Regions from separate parts of the Pseudoalteromonas sp. NZS37 genome, predicted to be linked through region 4. Evidence: predicted binding sites of a transcription regulator. Region 4 holds the regulator's gene; each other region holds the start of a gene.
What was found. Region 4 encodes sigma-54, which starts transcription at its own class of promoters, with help from an activator protein. Its sites were predicted from a motif close to GTTGGCACGNNNNTNGNNT; they were not measured.

Region 1 (4,722 bases), on a different contig from region 4:
GCTACAGTTATCTTGTTAGGAAAAACAACTAATAAACTTGAATGTGTTTACGATGAAATTGTTAATGCTGGCTACCCTAAACCTGCAATAGTCCCTATGGATTTAAAAGGCGCAACGAAGCAAAACTACCGTGACCTTGCTGCAACAATCGAATATCAGTTTGGACGCCTTGACGGGTTGCTTAATAATGCAGGTATTTTAGGGTCACTCGGTCCGCTTGAACATTTTTGCTCATCTACGTTCGAAAACATAATGAAAGTAAACGTGACTGCACAAGCAATGATCACTAAAGCACTTTTTCCTGTTCTTCGTAAGTCTGATAATGCATCGATAGTATTTACGTCATCAGGTGTAGGCCGCAAAGGTCGTGAATTTTGGGGGCCTTATGCCATCTCAAAATTTGCAGTAGAAGGTATGATGCAAACATGGGCATGTGAAGTAGGTAAAACGAATATTCGTGTAAACTGTATTAACCCAGGCGCTACTCGCACTTCAATGCGAGCTGCTGCATATCCAGGTGAAGATAGAGACGCACTTGCTACACCAGAGGATTTAATGCCTACATATTTATATCTAATGAGTGACGATTCTAGTGAAGTGAATGGCGAATCGTTAGATGCTCAAGTAAAAAAGTAATTTAGAGTTTAAATAATTTAAACAGCACATTAAAAAAGCCGCAATTAGCGGCTTTTTTGTGTTCAATAAATAATTAATTGATTATTTACGTTTAGTCGGCTTAACACGCTGATTGTGTTTTTTAACTGCTTTACGAATTTGGTTGATTTTGGCGCGTTTATCTTTGCGTTTTTCAGGCATAACAGAAAGCTTAGTTTGTGTTTCGCGGCCTAATTTAACGGTTTTACGCAAGTAGTTTACTGTTTCTAAATCATACTCCATCCAACCACCTTGTGGCACGCGCTTATCAAGCTCTAATTTACCGTAACGAATACGAATAAGACGAGATACTTCCGCATCTTGAGACTGCCATAAACGACGAACTTCACGGTTACGCCCTTCATTTAACGTTACGTTAAACCAACGGTTAACGCCTTCGCCACCCATAGGGGTTACAGTCGTGAATTTGGCTGGACCATCTTCAAGTTCAACACCACGTAGTAAGTTTTTAACCGTCTCGTTGGTTACTTCACCAAATACACGTGCAGAGTATTCACGCTCTACTTCATAGCTTGGGTGCATTAAACGGTTTGCCAGTTCACCATCGTTTGTAAAAAGCATTAAACCCGATGTATTAACGTCTAATCGACCAACCGCAATCCAGCGATCGCCATCAATACGAGGAAGTCGGTCAAATACAGTACGACGCCCTTCAGGATCTTTACGTGTGCTTAACTCACCTTCTGGTTTGTTATACATAATCACACGACAGATTCGGTCTGCTTTTTCTTCGATTTTTACACTGTGTCCGTCAACACGAATCAAATCGGTTTCTTCAACACGGTCACCTAACTTTGCCACTTTACCGTTTACACTAACGCGGTTTGCGTCAATGTATTTTTCCATTTCACGGCGTGAGCCTACGCCTGCACGGGCTAAGACTTTTTGTAACTTTTCACCTTGTATAATACTCATTCGGATGGTTCTCTCACAGAAGGATCGCTCAATAACTGGTTAATTTTACTTTCCTGCTCTGTTGGCAACGCAGGTAAATTTTCAAGTCCAGTTAACGAAAAATAATCTAAAAATTGCTTAGTAGTTGCATATAAAGCCGGCTTTCCCGGAACCTCTTTATGCCCTACCACTTTAACCCACTCTCTTTCGAGTAAGGTTTTAATAATATTCGAACCCGTAGTAACACCTCTTACTTGCTCAATTTCGCCGCGTGTAATGGGCTGCCTGTATGCAATAAGTGATAATGTTTCCAGTAAAGCACGCGAGTATTTTGGTGCGCGTTCTTGCCACAAGTTATTTAACCAAGGGCTTAAACTACTGCATGCCTGAAACCGATACCCACTACCCACTTCAACTAAGCGAATACCACGAGTTTGAAAATGTTCTTGTATTGTATCTATTGCGTCATTTATTCGCGTCATAGAAATAGCTAAATCTATTAATACGATGTCTTTAAGGTGGCGTTTACTAACAGGCTTATCTGCAACAAAAATAGCTGCTTCAATGATCTCAACTAGTTGTTCATCACTAATTCGCCGACCCGCCATACACACTCTTAACAAATAAAAATACACAGCCATCTATTATGACAGAACAACACCAAACTAGGAAAATATATCTATCAAATAACTAAATTTAAAACACAAAAAAGCCAGTGACTAGCACTGGCTTTAATCTTACTTATTAAAATGGTAACTATTAGTTACTTTTAAAAGCTTCTAATGCATCATCTTCAGCTACTGCGTTACCGTATTTTTTAATGTAACCCATAAACTCGCTTTTACTGATGCGCTTATCTTGGTTTTTATCCATGTAACCAAAATGATTTGAAATATCATCATCGTTACCTTCAACTACCGAGATATAGCCATTGCTGTCGTTATCTAGACTTGCAAAGCTGCTTTCAATTTTATCGAATTTAGCAATTTCAGCTTTAAATGCCGACTCACTTACTTCAGAATCAGTGGCTACTTTGCCATTATTAAGCTTCATATAAGTGTTAAATTCTTTGCGGCTAATTTCGTTATCCATATTGGTATCAATATTTGAAAAATGGCCCCAAATGCTATCGTCATCAGCTTCAACTTTTGAGATGTAGCCATCGCTATCATTATCTAAACTTGCAAAGTCACTGTCTATTCTTTCAAGACCTTGATTAGATGAACAAGCCGCTAGGCTTAATGATGCTAAAATAGTGGCTGCTAATGTTAACTTTTTCATAAGACGTATCCTTCGTAATTAATTAAATGTCACTTTAACTAATACAAATCCAATGCCAATAATAGTTAACTTATAATAATCAATAACTTAACCTCGACCGGTATATTTATTAAACAGTTTCAATAAGTTAAGCTTGCAAGCTTTGCAAACAACCTTGTAATTTTTGCAAAAAAATACCCGGTAGAAACCAGGCATTTCAAATTTACTTATATAGTTAAGCTAATAATTAGATTGCTGCGTTTTGGTAGCGCTTAACAAACTCAGTAACGTTTTGACCATTACATTTTAATGAGTTTAGGTTACCAATTTTTTGACGAACAGGTGCTAAACCTTGTTTTAAAGCCGTCATACATAATTGAGTTTCTTGTTGAGCGTCTTTTGCAAATACTTCTACTTTCTCAACTGATGCGTTGCTTAATGTCGTTTTTTTAGCAATATCACGAATATCTTCACCATTACATAAAATGCTTTTAGAAAAACGAGATAGGTAAACACCGTGCTGGGCAGCTTCTTTACGAGCAACGCTAAAGCCTTCGTTTGCACTTAGTACACATAACTTAGACTCAATTTTGTTATCTTGGCTAAAGTAAGTATTGCTTTGAGCTGACGCAGTTGCAGATGCTAGTAAAGCAGTGGCTAAAAGTAGTTGAGTTTTCATGAGAGTTCCTATTTGAACGAGCTAAACAAGTGAATTTCGCGCATTATATATTCAATAAAGTTAAGTTCAATTGAATTTTTTATTTATTTAAATAATTAATATTGTATTCACAATGTTTAAACTTTACCCATCATTTGATCAACATTTGCGCAGCTATTATCTCAATTCAGTCATGTTATGTACGCGTATTTACTGATACAATTTAATCTATTAAATAGAACCAATTTTAAGGTAAATTTTATGAAAGTGATTTCTTTCAATATCAATGGTCTGCGTGCTCGTCTTCACCAATTACAAGCAATTATCGACAAACATCAACCAGACGTTATTGGCTTGCAAGAGATTAAAGTTCACGACGAAGCATTCCCATTAGAAGATGTACAAAAAATGGGATATCACGTCTACTTTCATGGTCAAAAAGCGCATTATGGCGTAGCTATGTTATGCAAAAAAGAGCCTAAATCGGTCTTAAAAGGTTTTGACACCGATACAGATGAATCGCAAAAACGCATGATAAGCGTCACTGTTGAACAAGAAAACGGTCGCGACCTTACTGTCATGAATGGCTATTTCCCACAAGGTGATAATATTAATCACGAAACTAAATTCCCTTATAAACGTCAATTTTATAAAGATTTAATGATACACCTTGAAACCAATCACACACCCGATCAAGACGTCATCGTTATGGGTGATATCAACATATCACCTACCGATTTAGATATTGGTATTGGCGAAGTAAATGCTAAACGTTGGTTAAAAACGGGTAAATGTTCTTTCCAACCGGTAGAGCGTGAATGGCTTGCAACATTACTCAATTGGGGTTTTAAAGACACCTTTAGAGAGCAAAACCCCGAAACAGACGATCAATACTCATGGTTTGACTATCGCTCTAAAGGGTTTGTAGATAATCGAGGACTTCGTATAGATGTAGTGCTTGCAACCAATGAGCTTGCAGCACGCTGCATAGATACAGGTATTGATTACGAACTTCGCGGTATTGAAAAACCGTCAGATCATGCCCCTATATGGTCAACATTTAAGTAATTATTATGCTCAGCCTAACAATGCAGGGGCTACTTTGGGCTCTTGTAATTATTATTGTTCTATTAAGCTTTGATAAAAAAACATATAAAACATTGCTTAATACGCCAGTCCGTCAAACTGGCGTACTTGCGTGTGCGTTAGTGTTTGCAGTGCTTTGGCGAATAAAG
Region 2 (4,722 bases), 380 kb from region 4:
TCATCAGCGTGAAGTGTGCGTCCTTTGAGTTTGCTCATGGTTTACAGGAACTCCTCGCCACCGCCGCCGCCCAGCTGAATTTCACCTGAGTCAGATAAACGACGCGCTGTTGATAAAATCTCTTTTTGCGCCGCTTCTACTTCGCTTATACGTACCGGTGCCATAGCTTCTAAATCATCAGCAAGCATTTCGGCTGCACGCTTAGACATATTGCCCAGTATTTTGTCTTTAAGCGCATCGTCGGTGCCCTTAATTGCTTTCATTAATACGTCTTGTTGTACTTCTCGTAGGATTGCTTGAATACCGCGGTCTTCAACATCCATTAAGTTTTCAAACACAAACATTAAGTCTTGAATTTGCTGCGACATCTCTTCGTCATGTTCACGAATAGAGTCCATTAACTGCCCTTCTACGTTGGTATCTAGGTAGTTCATAATATCTGCAGCTGCTTTTAAGCCCCCCATTTTAGCGGCTTGTGCACCTGCTTGGCCGGCAAATTGTTTTTCCATGATTTCGTTTAGCTCTTGCAGTGCTGCTGGCTGAACTTCTTCAAGGTTTGCAATACGCATGGTTAAATCTAAGCGCACTTTTTCAGGGAACTGAGCAATAATCTCAGCAGACTGCTCTGGCTCTAAGTACGATAATACAATGGTTTGAATTTGTGGATGCTCATTACGAATAATGTTTGCTACCTGCTTAGAGTCCATCCATTTTAATGAATCCAAACCTTTAGCGCCTGAGCCCATAACAATTTGGTCAATAAGGCTAGCGGCTTTGTCTTCACCAAGTGCTGCAGTAAGCGCTTTTTTAATAAAATCTTCTGACTGAAAACCAATGGTACTAAAGCTTTGAATTTGTTCTATAAACAAGTTGTGTACAGCGCTAATCTTAGCTTGTGATAAGTCCTGTAACCCAGCCATAGCCATACCCACTTTTTGTACCTGTTTAGGTTCTAAGTGTTTAAGGATTTGCGCGGCATCTTCTTCTGATAAACTCAAAAGTAATATAGCGGCTTTATCTACCCCATCTAGCTTATCAACATCAAAGGCTGGCGGGAGTTGTTTTTGTTCTTGATCAGTCATCTTCTGTTAACCACGCTTTGACTACTTGTGATGATAGTTCTGGTTCGTTAGCTACAAGGGCACGAATTGCTTTAAGTAAATCTTCGTCGCCATGTAAATCCGGTAACTGCAGTGTACCATCACTTGAGAAACCAACCGAAGCAGAATCAAAGTCTTTATTTAGCATATCAAGCGTATTGTCGCCAATATCTACGCCTGAACTTAATGCATCTTCGTCGTATTCTTCTAGTGTATCGTCTGGGTAAATTAAGCGTTTAAGCATTGGTTTTACTACTGCCATTATCAATACAATGATAACTAAGGCGCCTAATACAAGGCGAGCTATTTTCATAAACCAGTCTTGTTCCCACAGTGGCACTTCTATTGCTAAATTTGTTTCTTCACGTACAAACGGCACTGTTACGACTTCAAGTGCATCACCACGTTGCATATCAAAACCTACACCACCTTGCAGTAAGCGACGAATATTTGACAATGCCTCTACCGAACGTGGAGTCATGGTTGTTTCGCCGTTTTCTCCCACTTTAGCAATGTAGTCAACAGCAACTGATACGCTTATTCTACGTATTACACCACTTTGCTGGCGCTTATGAGAAATTGTAGTGTCGAGTTCATAATTACGCGTTGCTTCTTTGTGGCTGCGTGTTGGTGATGTAGCTGTGCCTGCACCACCTTGCCCCGCAACCTCAGGAATGTTCGAGTTTAACGGTGGCTGATTTGTAAGCGCACCTGGAATACCAACAGCTAGGCCGCCAATGTTATTTTCTTCAAATGTGGTTTCGCTTCTAACCGCTGGTAGGTCTGGGTTATAACGCTTTTGAGTTTCCTCAATCGAGCTAAAGTCCATACTCAAATCAACTTGAGCTGTATAGTTTGCAAGCCCAACAACCGGTATTAAAATACTGTCTATTTTTTCAAGGTACTCTTGTTCGCGCTTACGTTCTAAATCGTATTCTTTACGAGAGCGTGCTGCTAATGAGCTTTGCGAACCTGAATTTAGTAATCGACCATTTTGATCGGTAACAGTAACTCGCATAGGCTCTAAACCCTGTACTGCCGAGGCAATCATATCAACAACAGAATCTACTTCTTCACGGTCAAGTGAGCGCCCACGTTTAAGTGTTAATACAACGGTAGCTGATGGTTTTTTCTCTCTGCGGGCAAATACGTTTTCTTTAGGAATAGCTAACAATACTTTAGCGCGAGTAATGTTGTTAAGTTCTTCAATGGTGCGTGCAAGTTGTTGCTCGCGGCCATGTTTTAGGCGTTCGCGCTCTAAGCGTTGGCTTACACCAAAGCCCATATCTTGCATAATTATGTCAGAGCCCGACGCTGGCCCTTGCTCTAATCCTTCGCGGGTCATTAACAATTTAATATTTTGGTATTCGCTTTCATCAACCGATACAACGTTGCCATCTAGTTGATATTCAATTTGTTGCGCATCTAAAAAGTCGAGCGTTTGAATAAGCTCTTCAGTTTGCATTTTACCTAACGGACGCATATCTGGCTGACGAGCCCAAATAATAATGAAAATCGCGATAGCTAAACAAATAGCCAATGCTATAACCAATGTTACTTGGCGCAATACATCAACACCATTTAAAGCACTTAAGTAGCCTGACTTTTGTTCTTGTTGATCATCACCACCACTTTGGTCGATACCGCCGCCAGCAAGTGCTAGGTCTGTAGATTGGTTAGATTGCGCCACAATAATTCTCCACTACCTAATTAAACAGGCATGTTCATGATTTCTTTATAAGCTTCAACAAGTTTATTACGAACCTGTACTGTAGCCTCAAAAGCAACTGACGATTTTTGAGAAGCAATCATCGCCTCAGCAAGCGATACACTTCGATCACCCATTTCAACCGCTTTTACTTTTTGACCTGCATCTTGCTGTAAACCGTGCACTGTATTTAGTGCATCACTTAGCATGTCGCCAAACTGGGAAGTAGAAGTAGGCTGAACTTGAGTCGGCAATTTATTTATTTGATTATTACGGCCGGCTTCTAAAGCCATTGATTGCATTTCTTGAAATACAGCACTGTTTTGAATTTTCATAATTTATCTCTGACACGCAGTGAACTCTTACAAGTAATAAAGCACAAAGCATGCCAAATAATTAATCATTAAAATACAATAGGTTAACTTTAATTTGTGTTAGTCAGAGTTTTGACAACCCTAAGTTCGCAGCGCAAACTTAGGGTTTATAGGAGGTTATGCAGGAAGTGAAATACCTAAATCGCGCATTTGCGCTAGTTTATAACGTAAAGTTCGTGGGCTTATGCCCAACGTTTCGGCAACGTCTTTACGCTTGCCTTGGCAACGTGCAAGGGTTTCTAAAATAATGCGATGCTCTTTGTCTTTAAGCTCATCTTTATAGCTACCGGTATCTGCCGCTAGCAAGCCCTGCTTAGGTTCAGCCTCAACAGGTGCTTTTTCATCGTAGTATGCCGAGCTTAGCGTACTTTTATCAACGCCTTTATCTGCGTGAGCTAATTCTGTTGGCGATACTGTTTGCGCTGGTGCCAATGATGGCTCCATAACAAAATTATTAGATACTAAGTTTTCGATAAAAATAGCATGCTCGTTTATTGTATCGCCACTTCGCAGTATAAGTGCACGCTGTATAACGTTATCAAGCTCGCGCACATTACCAGGCCACGCGTGAGCCAGTAACTTTTGCTCGGCAGCTTTATCTAAATACGCCATAGGCTCTTTGCTTTTAATTATATGGCGCTCAATTAAATGCTTAGCCAATACAATAATATCGCCTGGGCGTTGGCACAATGGTCGCCACATTAGTGGAAAAACATTAAGCCTGTAATATAAATCTTCTCTAAACTGATTTTCAGACACGGCTTCTTTTAAATCACGATTACTGGTTGCCAAAATACGTACATCGAGCTGGATTGTTTTACGACCCCCTAAACGCTCAACTTCACGCTCTTGCAGTACGCGTAAAAGTTTAGCTTGTAACCCTAAGTCCATCTCAGTAATTTCATCAAGTAAAATAGTCCCGCCCTGTGCTTGCTCAAACTTACCCGGACATGCTTGAATCGCGCCCGTAAAAGCCCCTTTTTCATAACCAAATAACGTGGCTTCGAGCATATTTTCAGGTATGGCCGCACAGTTAATTGCCACAAATGGCTCATTACATCGGCTCGACTTATCATGAATATAACGCGCAAGTACTTCCTTACCCGAACCACTTGGGCCAAGTACCATTACACTTGCATCAGAGCGTGCTACTTTACTCGCAAGCTCTAATAATTGAATACTAGTTGGGTCGGCAACAATAGGTCCGTCGGTTTCTTTTGCTTTTTCAGGCAAATAACGGCTCACCATATTTAACAGCACTTCAGGTGCAAATGGTTTAGCCATGTAGTCAATTGCACCTAGGCGCATGGCTTCTACCGCATCGTCAATTGTGGCGTACGCCGTCATCATCAATACAGGTAAATCAGGGTGGTTTAATTTAATACTGCGTAGTAAATCAAGTCCACTCATTGCGCCCATTTGCACGTCGCTTACAACAAGCGAAAATTGATCTTTTTTAAGCAGTAACATTGCTTGCTCAGCACTGTTGGCTGCAACACATTCAATACCCGACATTTCAAGGGTATCTATTAAGGCTTCA
Region 3 (4,722 bases), on a different contig from region 4:
CAAGTTACTTGCTTGCTCGCATTGTTGCTCAGTGGGCTTATCGAGCAAGGTTAGCTCATCAGTACTGGCTCCCCACTGCTTTGCCTCAAGCATAAGTTGGCTTATGTCTGATGTGAGTATTTCGGGATTGTCGTGGCTATTACGTCGCTCAAAGGTTTGCTTTGAGCCAATTCGATAAACAATGCCCGGCTCTATTCGCCCTGCACGTCCTGCACGTTGCACAGCAGAGGAGCGCGATATACTTTGTGTTGTGAGCTCTGTAACCCCTGTTTTTAAATTAAAGGTAGCTGCACGGCGCTTGCCGCTGTCAATTACAATGCGTATGCCTTCAATAGTTAAACTGGTTTCGGCTACATTGGTGGTAAGCACTACTTTGCGCATACCGTTTGGTGCAGAAGCAATAGCGGCTTGCTGATTAGCTTTATCTTGCTCGCCAAATAGCGTTGCGACTTGGCAGTTACTAGGTAAATCGGTGAGTGCTTGTTGCACGCGTAGTATTTCAAATTGCCCAGGTAAAAATACCAACGCACTGCCTGTTTGCTCATTAAGTGCTTGTTTTATTATGGTAGGAATTGCATCAAGCCAACGGCTTTCATCTTTTATGGGTATGTATACTTCGTCTATTGGGTAGCTGCGACCGCTTGATTGAATTACAGGGCAATCAAAAAACGCAGTGTAACGCTCGGTATCAAGCGTTGCCGACATAAGCATAATGGTTAAATCTTCACGCAGCGCACTTTGGGTCTCGAGCGCAAAGGCAAGTGAGGTATCGGCTGCAATTGAACGCTCATGAAATTCATCAAATATCAGTAAATCAATATCGCTTAATTCGGGGTCGTTTTGCAACATGCGCGTTAGCATGCCTTCGGTAACTATTTCAAGACGCGTATTAGCGCTTACTTTACTCTCGCCCCTAATCCGCAAGCCCACACTTTGCCCAACACTCTCGTTTTGGCACTTTGCTAGGTAGCTGGCTATATTACGAGCAGCTAAACGGCGAGGCTCTAGCATTACAATACGTTTAAAATACCCATCGCGCATTAGTTGCAGCGGCAACCACGTAGATTTACCCGCACCAGGCGGCGCTTGTAATAACGTAATAGGATTACTTTGTAATGTAGTAACGAGTTGTTGATATATGTCTTGAACCGGCAGCACAGCTATTTACCCTAAATTGCTTTGCAGGCATTGTAACAAAAAACCAAAGCCTAGCTGCGGTTGATATTTATTAATAATTGCTATTAACTACCAGATACTATTCTAATTCGATCTGCAGGCACTCGTAATTGCTGCATTAAGTAAATTTTAAATGGTGCTTCGTAAGGTTGCTCATCAACCGCTTTTTGCATGCACAAAAGCCATGCATCACTTTGCTCAATTCCTACATGTAAATGTTTGTGCGCTTGAGGAATGTTAATACTGCCAAAATGTTCAGCGTATAATTTAGGACCACCTAACCAGCCCGACAAAAAGTAAGCGAGCTTTTTACGTGATGCTGATAAATCTTTTGAATGCATACTCCTTATATTTTCAGCCTCTTTTAAAGCGTCCATATTATCGTAAAACGCATTCACCAATTGTGTAATACCTGCTAACTCACCTGCCATTTTGTATGAGCAGTCATCCACTCCGTATTCACACGTTTTTGTATTCATAACTCACTCAGGTTAACTACTTTGTTTAATACCTGCATATTAGCTTAAAACAAAAATTTAAGAATGAGTTACATCAAAGCGGCGTAACTTATGTCAGCAATAATTACAGGCTGCTATGTATATTTTTTAATAAAAAGCTCAATATTAAAAACAAAATCGCTCAACATAAAAATATAACCAACTGATAATAAAAACAATAAAACCATTATTATTCATTGGTACAAGGCTTGCTACTTTATAACTGACAGTTAATTCACTAACCTAAAGTAAGGATAAACTTATGAACAGCGATCGTATCGAAGGTAATTGGAAAGAACTTAAAGGTAAGGCTCAACAAAAATGGGGCGATCTTACCAACGACGATTTAGATAAAATTGAAGGTAGCCGTACAGAGCTAGTTGGTAAAATCCAGCAGCAATACGGTAAATCTAAAGAAGAAGCAGAGCGTGAAGTTGATGAGTTTGAAAAAGGTCGTTAAACCGCGTTAACCGCTTTTAAAAAAACCGCCATTTGGCGGTTTTTTTGTTTAAGCTGTAGGTTATTTAGCTACGCTTTTAATTGGTTACCAATCGGTAACTGCCTAATACGCTTTCCGCACGCTGCAAAAATAGCATTACATAATGCTGGCGCATAAACCGGTGTAGATGGCTCGCCTACCCCTGCTGGTGGTGCATCGCTTTGTACAATTTCAACTTCAATCTCAAGAGGTGCGTCGCTCATACGCGGTACGCGATAATCATGAAAATTACTTTGCTGTACGCGCCCTTTATCAAAGGTAATACCATCGCTGATTGCAGTTGTAATACCGTAAATAGAGCCACCTTGGGTTTGGTTTTTAACAGTGTCGGTGTTTACAACAGTACCCGCATCAATGGCAACCCACGACTTAATTACTTTTAAATCGCCAGCATCCGACACTTCTACTTCAACTACCGTAGCTACGTAAGTTAAAAAGCTTCTGTGTGCTGCTATTCCTAAACCTCGACCTTTAGGAAGCTCTCGCCCCCATTTACTCATGTCAGCTACTTTTTCAATAACATGGCGCAGTCTGCCAATATCTAAAGGATAAACCGCTTTATCGCCACCGTAATTATCGTATGTGGCATTTTGCTCAGTTACATCAACAATGCGACTCGGACCTATAGTGTCTAGTAAATAGTCTTTTTGGTCGCGACCGGCTTTGTGCGCTGCTTCGCCAATAAATGACTGAATAGCAAAGGCATGAAAAATATTTGATACAGAACGCATCCAACCAATTCGTGCTTTGGCTTGCGCATCACCGTTTTCTAACTTCATATTAGGTGTGTTAATAGGGTTATCGGTAAATCCTAAGCGCAGTTCAAAGCTTCCTGGCGTAGTCGCCCCTTCTGAAAAGGTAGAGGTAATTGGTGAAAACGCGGTGCGGTGTAAATAAGATTCTATAGCGCCATTTTTATCTAGCGATGCTTCAATGTGCTGAGCCGAAACTGCATGGTAAAAACCATGTTGTATGTCGTCTTCACGCGTCCATTGCACACGAATAGGTTTGCCTACTTTCATTGAAAGGTAAGCTGCTTCTGCTGAAAAGTCAGGTTTTGACTTACGCCCAAAACCGCCTCCTAACATGGTAACGTGAACATTAATTTTGCTCTCATCCATGCCAAGCATTGCCGCCACTGTTTTCATATCGGCTTGTGGATTTTGCGTAGCAGCCCATATATCAACACTATCTTTGTGGTACATAGCTGTTGCACAAGGCGGCTCCATTGGTGCTTGAGCAAGGTGCGGTGCGTAATAATCAGCTACCAATTTATTGCTCGATTTAGCCAACACGCCCATGGCATCGCCTTTATCACGTATGTTTGCCTGTGGAGTTTGTACTGTTTTTAGTAATGACTTTTTAAATTCTTCTGAATTGTAATCGCCATTTTTGCCATCATCCCACACGACTTTTAATGCTTTACGCCCTTGCCATGCAGCCCATGTGTTTTTAGCTATAATCGCAATGCCGCCTTTTGGCTGAAACTGCGGTGCGCCTTTTGGTGCAGGTATTTCAATAACATCTATAACGCCGTTTATCGCTTTTGTAGCACTGGCATCAAATGACTTAACAACACCGCCTACTACCGGCGGGCGTTCAATTATAGCCACCAGCGCTTGTGGTTCGCGTACATCGGCTGCAAATATAGCTTTACCTGTTACTAAATCGGCTAAATCTATGTGCGCCATGCCGGTATTAATGTAACGCCATTCTTTGCGTGTTTTAAGTATTAGTTTGTCAGCTTCTGGTGGCGTTATTGTAAGCGCTAAGTCGATTAAATCTTTATAAGTAAGCGATTTACCTGAGCTGTGTGTAACAACGTGTTGATTAGCAGTACAGGTTTGTGGATCAACGTTCCAATACTTAGCGGCAGCATGCTGCATCATGTAACGTACACTTGCGCCCATTTCACGCAGGCGCTGCATGTTGTAGCGAATACTGCGCGAGCCATCGGTATTTTGATCGCCGTATTTAGGGTCGCCCTTACCCTGAATAACAATAACCTTATCCCATGCGGCTTCCATTTCATCGGCAACTATTTGTGCAATCGCGGTGCGAATTTGCTGACCCATTTCAGAGCGATGGCAGGTTATTTCAACCATGCCGTCAGGTCGCAGTGCAATAAATAAGTTTGCGCGCTTTGCCAGCTCAGATGGCTGTTCTAACACACCAGCAATCGCTCTTGGCGCACTGCCTACAAAATAAGTACCGAGTACCAACGCACCTATTGCACTGGTTTTTAAAAACTTACGGCGGTTTAAATCAAAATATTTATTATCTTGGCTCATACTTCTTCCCCTTGCTCATTTGGGTCAAAATACTGCACGCCCGCAATAGTTTTAGCGGCTGATTTAATTGCTTTATGAATGCGCGGATATGTACCACAACGGCAAATATTGCCCGACATATTACTTACTATTTCATCATCGCTTGGGTTTGGATTTGCAGCTAATAAGCTTGCAGCTTGCATCATTTGGCCGCACTGGCAAAAACCACACTGCGGTACTTTATGCTCAACCCATGCTTGTTGTACTGGATGGTCGCCCT
Region 4 (4,722 bases):
TTGCACGTTCACGGTCTTGAATGTCCATCGCGCTAACAACGTCTTTATAAACGGTGTCTGGCAGACTACGTAATACTTCACCTAAGTCATCGTGGCCCATATCTTCGGTTGCGGCTGCAATGTGCTTAGGTTCCATTTGGGCAATAATGCCTAAACGAACATCTTCTGAGAGTTCTTCAAGAACATCGCCTTGCACATCAGGATCGACCAACTGCCAAAGGAGTCGGCGAATTTTATGCGGTGATGATTCTAGTAATAATGCGGTATCACAAGGAGCTGTTTTTGCGAGCATGCGCCTAACTTGAACAAATTGACCACTATTGAGTGACTTAGTCACCTGTTTTAGTTGCTGTAGTGGGTAATCTTGTTCAAAAGCTTCAGGCATTGGCGTCCTTTATAAATTTTTATATTACTTTATGGGGAGAGGTGAGTTAACTGGCGTCACTAACCGTATTTATTTTATATATCTGTTTTAGTTGGGGCATTAGTAATGCGAGCATTATTTTTATAACTGTTTATTCTTGTTCATTAAAACGTTGTGCTATTAATTCTCCAACAGCGTGTAAAGCTTGCTCAGAATCGGGGCCTTTACATACAACTTTTACTTCTTTGCCTTGGCTACTTTCAAGTAACATTAGTGCAAGTACGCTATCGCCTGCGGCTTCTTTGTCATCTTGAAATAATGTAATTGTCGCATCAAACTGCACTGCCAATTGGGCAAGCACGGTGGCTGCTCTGGCGTGCAATCCTAATTTGTTTTTTATTAAAAAAGTGTCTTCACAATGCATAACTTACTCTACTTAAGCTGAACAGGTGATTATTCAGCTATATTATTTTTCTTGTTCGCGATGGCGAATTTTCACATTGGGATGTGTCATTGCAAAACTTTCACCGATAGTTTGCGCTAAATATACAGAGCGATGTTGTCCGCCTGTACACCCAATGGCAATGGTTAAATAACTGCGGTTATTTCGCTCTAAGTGCGGTAACCACGTTTGTACAAATGTTTGAATTTGCCATGTGAATTTTTGCACTATGCTGTGATTGGCCAAATAATCTTTAACAGGTTGATCTAACCCATTTAAAGGTTTTAATTCAGGTTCCCAATGTGGATTTGGTAAAAAGCGTGCATCAAATACGTAATCTGCTTCTTTTGGTATACCGTATTTAAAACCAAACGATTCAAACGTGACAATCAGTTGCTTATCTTTTTTACCTAAAATCTTTTCACGAATAGATTCAGCGAGTTGATGAACACTCAAATCAGTCGTGTCTATCATAAAGTCGGCGCGGGTGATTAATACATCAAGTAATTCTTTTTCTTTTTTGATGGCTAAATCAAGAGGCAACGAGTCAATTGATAGTGGGTGTAATCTACGAGTTTCAGAAAAACGTTTGATCAATGTTTGATCGTCGCTATCTAAATAAAATAACGTAGGGTTTGCAAAACCTGGCAAGTATTCAAGAATATCGTTAAATTCATCTTGTTGTTTAGGGATGTTCCGCACATCAATGCTAACCGCAATTTTATCATAGCTATCAGACACACTGCGAACTAATGAAGGAAGCAAGTTAACTGGAATATTATCTACGCAATAATAACCTAAATCTTCTACAACGCGTAAAGCAACCGACTTTCCAGAACCAGAACGGCCGCTTATGATAATTAACTCCATTTAACACCCTTTATAAAACTATGATTGATTGACAATAACTTGGTAAAGCTCAGTATCTGATTTTGCACTGCGTAACTGTTTACAAAAATCTTTGTTGTTTAGTTTATCAGCAATGGTTGCTAGAGTCTTTAAGTGCTGCTGGTTATCGCCATCTGGTACGATGAGTGCGACGAAAATATCAACAGGGCGATTATCGATTGCATCAAAATTTATTGGAGTTTCGCTAACGAGTACTAAAGCCAAAGGCTCTTCTGCACCGCTCATTCTTCCATGAGGAATGGCAATGCCACGCCCTATACCTGTACTACCGAGTTTCTCTCTGCTCATTAAAGCATTAAGAATATCTTGTTGCGGTAAATACGGAAGTTTGTCGTGAGCAAGTTCGCTAATGAACTCTAAAATTCTTTTTTTGCTATTAAAAAGGACCGCAGCTTTGCTGCAGTCCTGGCATATAAGTGAGCTTAATTTCATCATATTAGTGTCGAGCAAGCTTCTCTTTGTGTTTAATTACTTGTCGATCGAGCTTGTCGATCAACGAGTCAATGGCGGCATACATATCTTGATGTTCTGTAGAGGCAAATAACTCAGCACCGCTTACGTGTATGGTGGCTTCTGCTTTTTGATTTAATTTTTCTACATCGAGAATGACATGAACATTATTAATATGATCAGAGTGTCTTTCTAGCTTCGCAAATTTGGTATTAATATAGTCTCTTAGTGAATCGGTTAATTCTACGTGACGACCAGTTAAGTTTAGTTGCATAAGCATTACCCTCTTTTTTTGCGTCTTAAATCAAACTTTTACGTTGATTTGACGGTGGAATAGCCAGAGATTCGCGGTATTTTGCGATTGTACGTCTCGCTACTTTAATTCCTTGCTCAGCCAATATATCCGCTATTTTGCTATCACTCAATGGTTTTGCTGAGTTTTCTGCTGCGATTAATTTTCGGATAAGCGCACGGATTGCTGTAGATGAACATTCACCACCGTTTTCGGTGCTTACATGGCTTGAGAAAAAATATTTAAGCTCAAATATACCACGGGGTGTGTGCATATACTTTTGGGTTGTTACGCGCGAAATTGTTGATTCGTGCATTTCTACCATTTCAGCAACATCATTTAAAACCATTGGTTTCATGGCTTCAGGACCGTGTTCAAAAAAGCCTTGTTGTTGCTTAACAATACAATTTGTTACTTTTAATAGCGTGTCGTTTCTACTTTCTAAGCTTTTAATAAACCATTTAGCTTCTTGTAAATGCGAGCGAATAAACTGGCTGTCACCACTGGATTTTACAGTGCGAGACATTGCCGCGTATTGGCTATTAACACGAATTTTAGGCATGCTATCTGGGTTTAACTCAACAACCCAGCGGCCTTTAATTTTTTTAACTGACACATCAGGAATAACATACTCAGATTCTTCTCTTACAATAGTATCTGCAGGTTTAGGGCTAAGAGTATGTATTAATGTCATTACTTCTTTAAGCTCTTCTTCTTTGAGCTTAGTTTTCTTCATTAATGTACGATAGTCACGAGCAGCTAATAAATCAATATGCTCGGTTAAAATCATTTTTGTTTCATTAATGTAAGGTGTTTCTTTATCAAACTGGTTAAGCTGAATACACAAACACTCTTGTAAACTACGTGCAGCAATACCAACAGGATCAAACAGTTGGATGCGTTTTAATACAGCTTCAATTTCATCAAGTTCGACTTCGTTATCATCTTCGTTTTCTTGATTAAAGCTTTCTAAAATCTCTTCGCAGCTTAGTGTTAAAATACCTGAATCATCGACGGCTTCTACAATAGCAATAGCAATAGCTTCGTCTGTAGGGCTAAATGGCGTTAGTTGTAACTGCCACATTAAATACTCATGGAGCGTTTCAGTAGAGGCACCTTGGTATATTGATTCGTCTTCAGGCATCGGACCCGATGATGCTGCTGGGGCGGCACTCATGTACTCATCCCAACTAACATCCATAGCCATGTCGTCACTTAGCGTGTCTTTTGCAAGTGCTTCACCACTATCTTGTTCGTATTCGCTTGGAGCATCATCGGCAGATGCGCTAACAGTTATGTCATCTGTATCTGCTTTTTGCTCGTTTTTACCTGCAGCGTCTTCTGAATAGTCTGCTTCTTCAACCTCTAATAGCGGGTTGCTGTCGAGAGCTTCTTGTATTTCTTGCTGGAGATCCAATGTACTGAGTTGCAACAAACGAATAGCTTGTTGCAGCTGTGGAGTCATTGTAAGTTGCTGGCCCATGCGCAGCTGTAGTGATTGCCTCATGTATCTCTAACAATCCTTTTATGTTGTTATAATTAATACTAGCAGATGCTTAAAGACATGGCGTAAATGTTACAGCCTAAATTGCTCGCCTAAGTAAACATCGCGTACTGTTTTATCATTTAATACGTGTTCTGGAGTACCTGATGCAATCAGCTCCCCATGAGAAACAATGTAGGCTTTTTCACAAACATCAAGGGTTTCTCTTACGTTATGATCGGTAATTAATACACCAATCCCACGATTTTTAAGATGTTCTATTATTTTCTTTATATCTAATACCGAAATAGGGTCAACACCTGCAAATGGTTCATCCAGTAATATAAATTTAGGATCTGCTGCCAGCGCACGTGCTATTTCAACACGACGACGTTCGCCTCCTGACAATGCCATACCTTGGCTATCACGAATGTGTTGTATGCTAAATTCATCTAATAATTTATCGAGAGTGTCTTCTCTAGCTTGTTTATTTAACTCTTTGCGCGTTTCTAAAATGGCCATTAAGTTTTGATAAACAGTCAGCTTTCTGAATATTGAAGACTCTTGCGGTAAGTAGCCAATGCCTAATCTAGCACGACTATGCATAGGTAAAAGAGTAATATCGTTATCGTCTATCGATATTTTACCTTTGTCGCTAGGTACAAGTCCTACTATCATATAAAACGTGGTGGTTTTACCTGCGCCGTTAGGGCCAAGTAAGCCAACAATACTGCCAGCTTTGACTTCAAGGCCGACGTTTTTTACAACTTCACGGCCTTTAT

Region 1: a site for sigma-54 is predicted at 2,892-2,910, ahead of I6F47_RS11810 (EF-hand domain-containing protein). Genes of this name have one in related genera too.
Region 2: a site for sigma-54 is predicted at 3,183-3,201, ahead of fliE (flagellar hook-basal body complex protein FliE). Genes of this name have one in related genera too.
Region 3: a site for sigma-54 is predicted at 1,870-1,888, ahead of I6F47_RS13020 (CsbD family protein). Genes of this name have one in related genera too.

Annotation. Positions count from the first base shown of each region.
Region 1 covers NZ_JADYXL010000005.1:271,459-276,180, reverse strand. The annotation lists gene I6F47_RS11825 (YciK family oxidoreductase) at 1-636, shown strand, start outside; gene rluB (23S rRNA pseudouridine(2605) synthase RluB) at 718-1,590, opposite strand; gene scpB (SMC-Scp complex subunit ScpB) at 1,587-2,177, opposite strand; gene I6F47_RS11810 (EF-hand domain-containing protein) at 2,329-2,850, opposite strand; gene I6F47_RS11805 (hypothetical protein) at 3,077-3,508, opposite strand; gene xthA (exodeoxyribonuclease III) at 3,749-4,555, shown strand; gene I6F47_RS11795 (energy-coupling factor ABC transporter permease) at 4,561-4,722, shown strand, end outside.
Region 2 covers NZ_JADYXL010000001.1:113,687-118,408, forward strand. The annotation lists gene fliH (flagellar assembly protein FliH) at 1-38, opposite strand, end outside; gene fliG (flagellar motor switch protein FliG) at 42-1,082, opposite strand; gene fliF (flagellar basal-body MS-ring/collar protein FliF) at 1,075-2,790, opposite strand; gene fliE (flagellar hook-basal body complex protein FliE) at 2,811-3,143, opposite strand; gene I6F47_RS00580 (sigma-54-dependent transcriptional regulator) at 3,300-4,722, opposite strand, start outside.
Region 3 covers NZ_JADYXL010000006.1:117,843-122,564, reverse strand. The annotation lists gene hrpB (ATP-dependent helicase HrpB) at 1-1,158, opposite strand, end outside; gene I6F47_RS13025 (group II truncated hemoglobin) at 1,242-1,655, opposite strand; gene I6F47_RS13020 (CsbD family protein) at 1,936-2,133, shown strand; gene I6F47_RS13015 (xanthine dehydrogenase family protein molybdopterin-binding subunit) at 2,202-4,463, opposite strand; gene I6F47_RS13010 ((2Fe-2S)-binding protein) at 4,460-4,722, opposite strand, start outside.
Region 4 covers NZ_JADYXL010000001.1:491,701-496,422, reverse strand. The annotation lists gene mgtE (magnesium transporter) at 1-385, opposite strand, end outside; gene I6F47_RS02255 (HPr family phosphocarrier protein) at 516-788, opposite strand; gene rapZ (RNase adapter RapZ) at 831-1,676, opposite strand; gene ptsN (PTS IIA-like nitrogen regulatory protein PtsN) at 1,695-2,147, opposite strand; gene hpf (ribosome hibernation promoting factor) at 2,152-2,439, opposite strand; gene I6F47_RS02235 (RNA polymerase factor sigma-54) at 2,465-3,964, opposite strand; gene lptB (LPS export ABC transporter ATP-binding protein) at 4,034-4,722, opposite strand, start outside.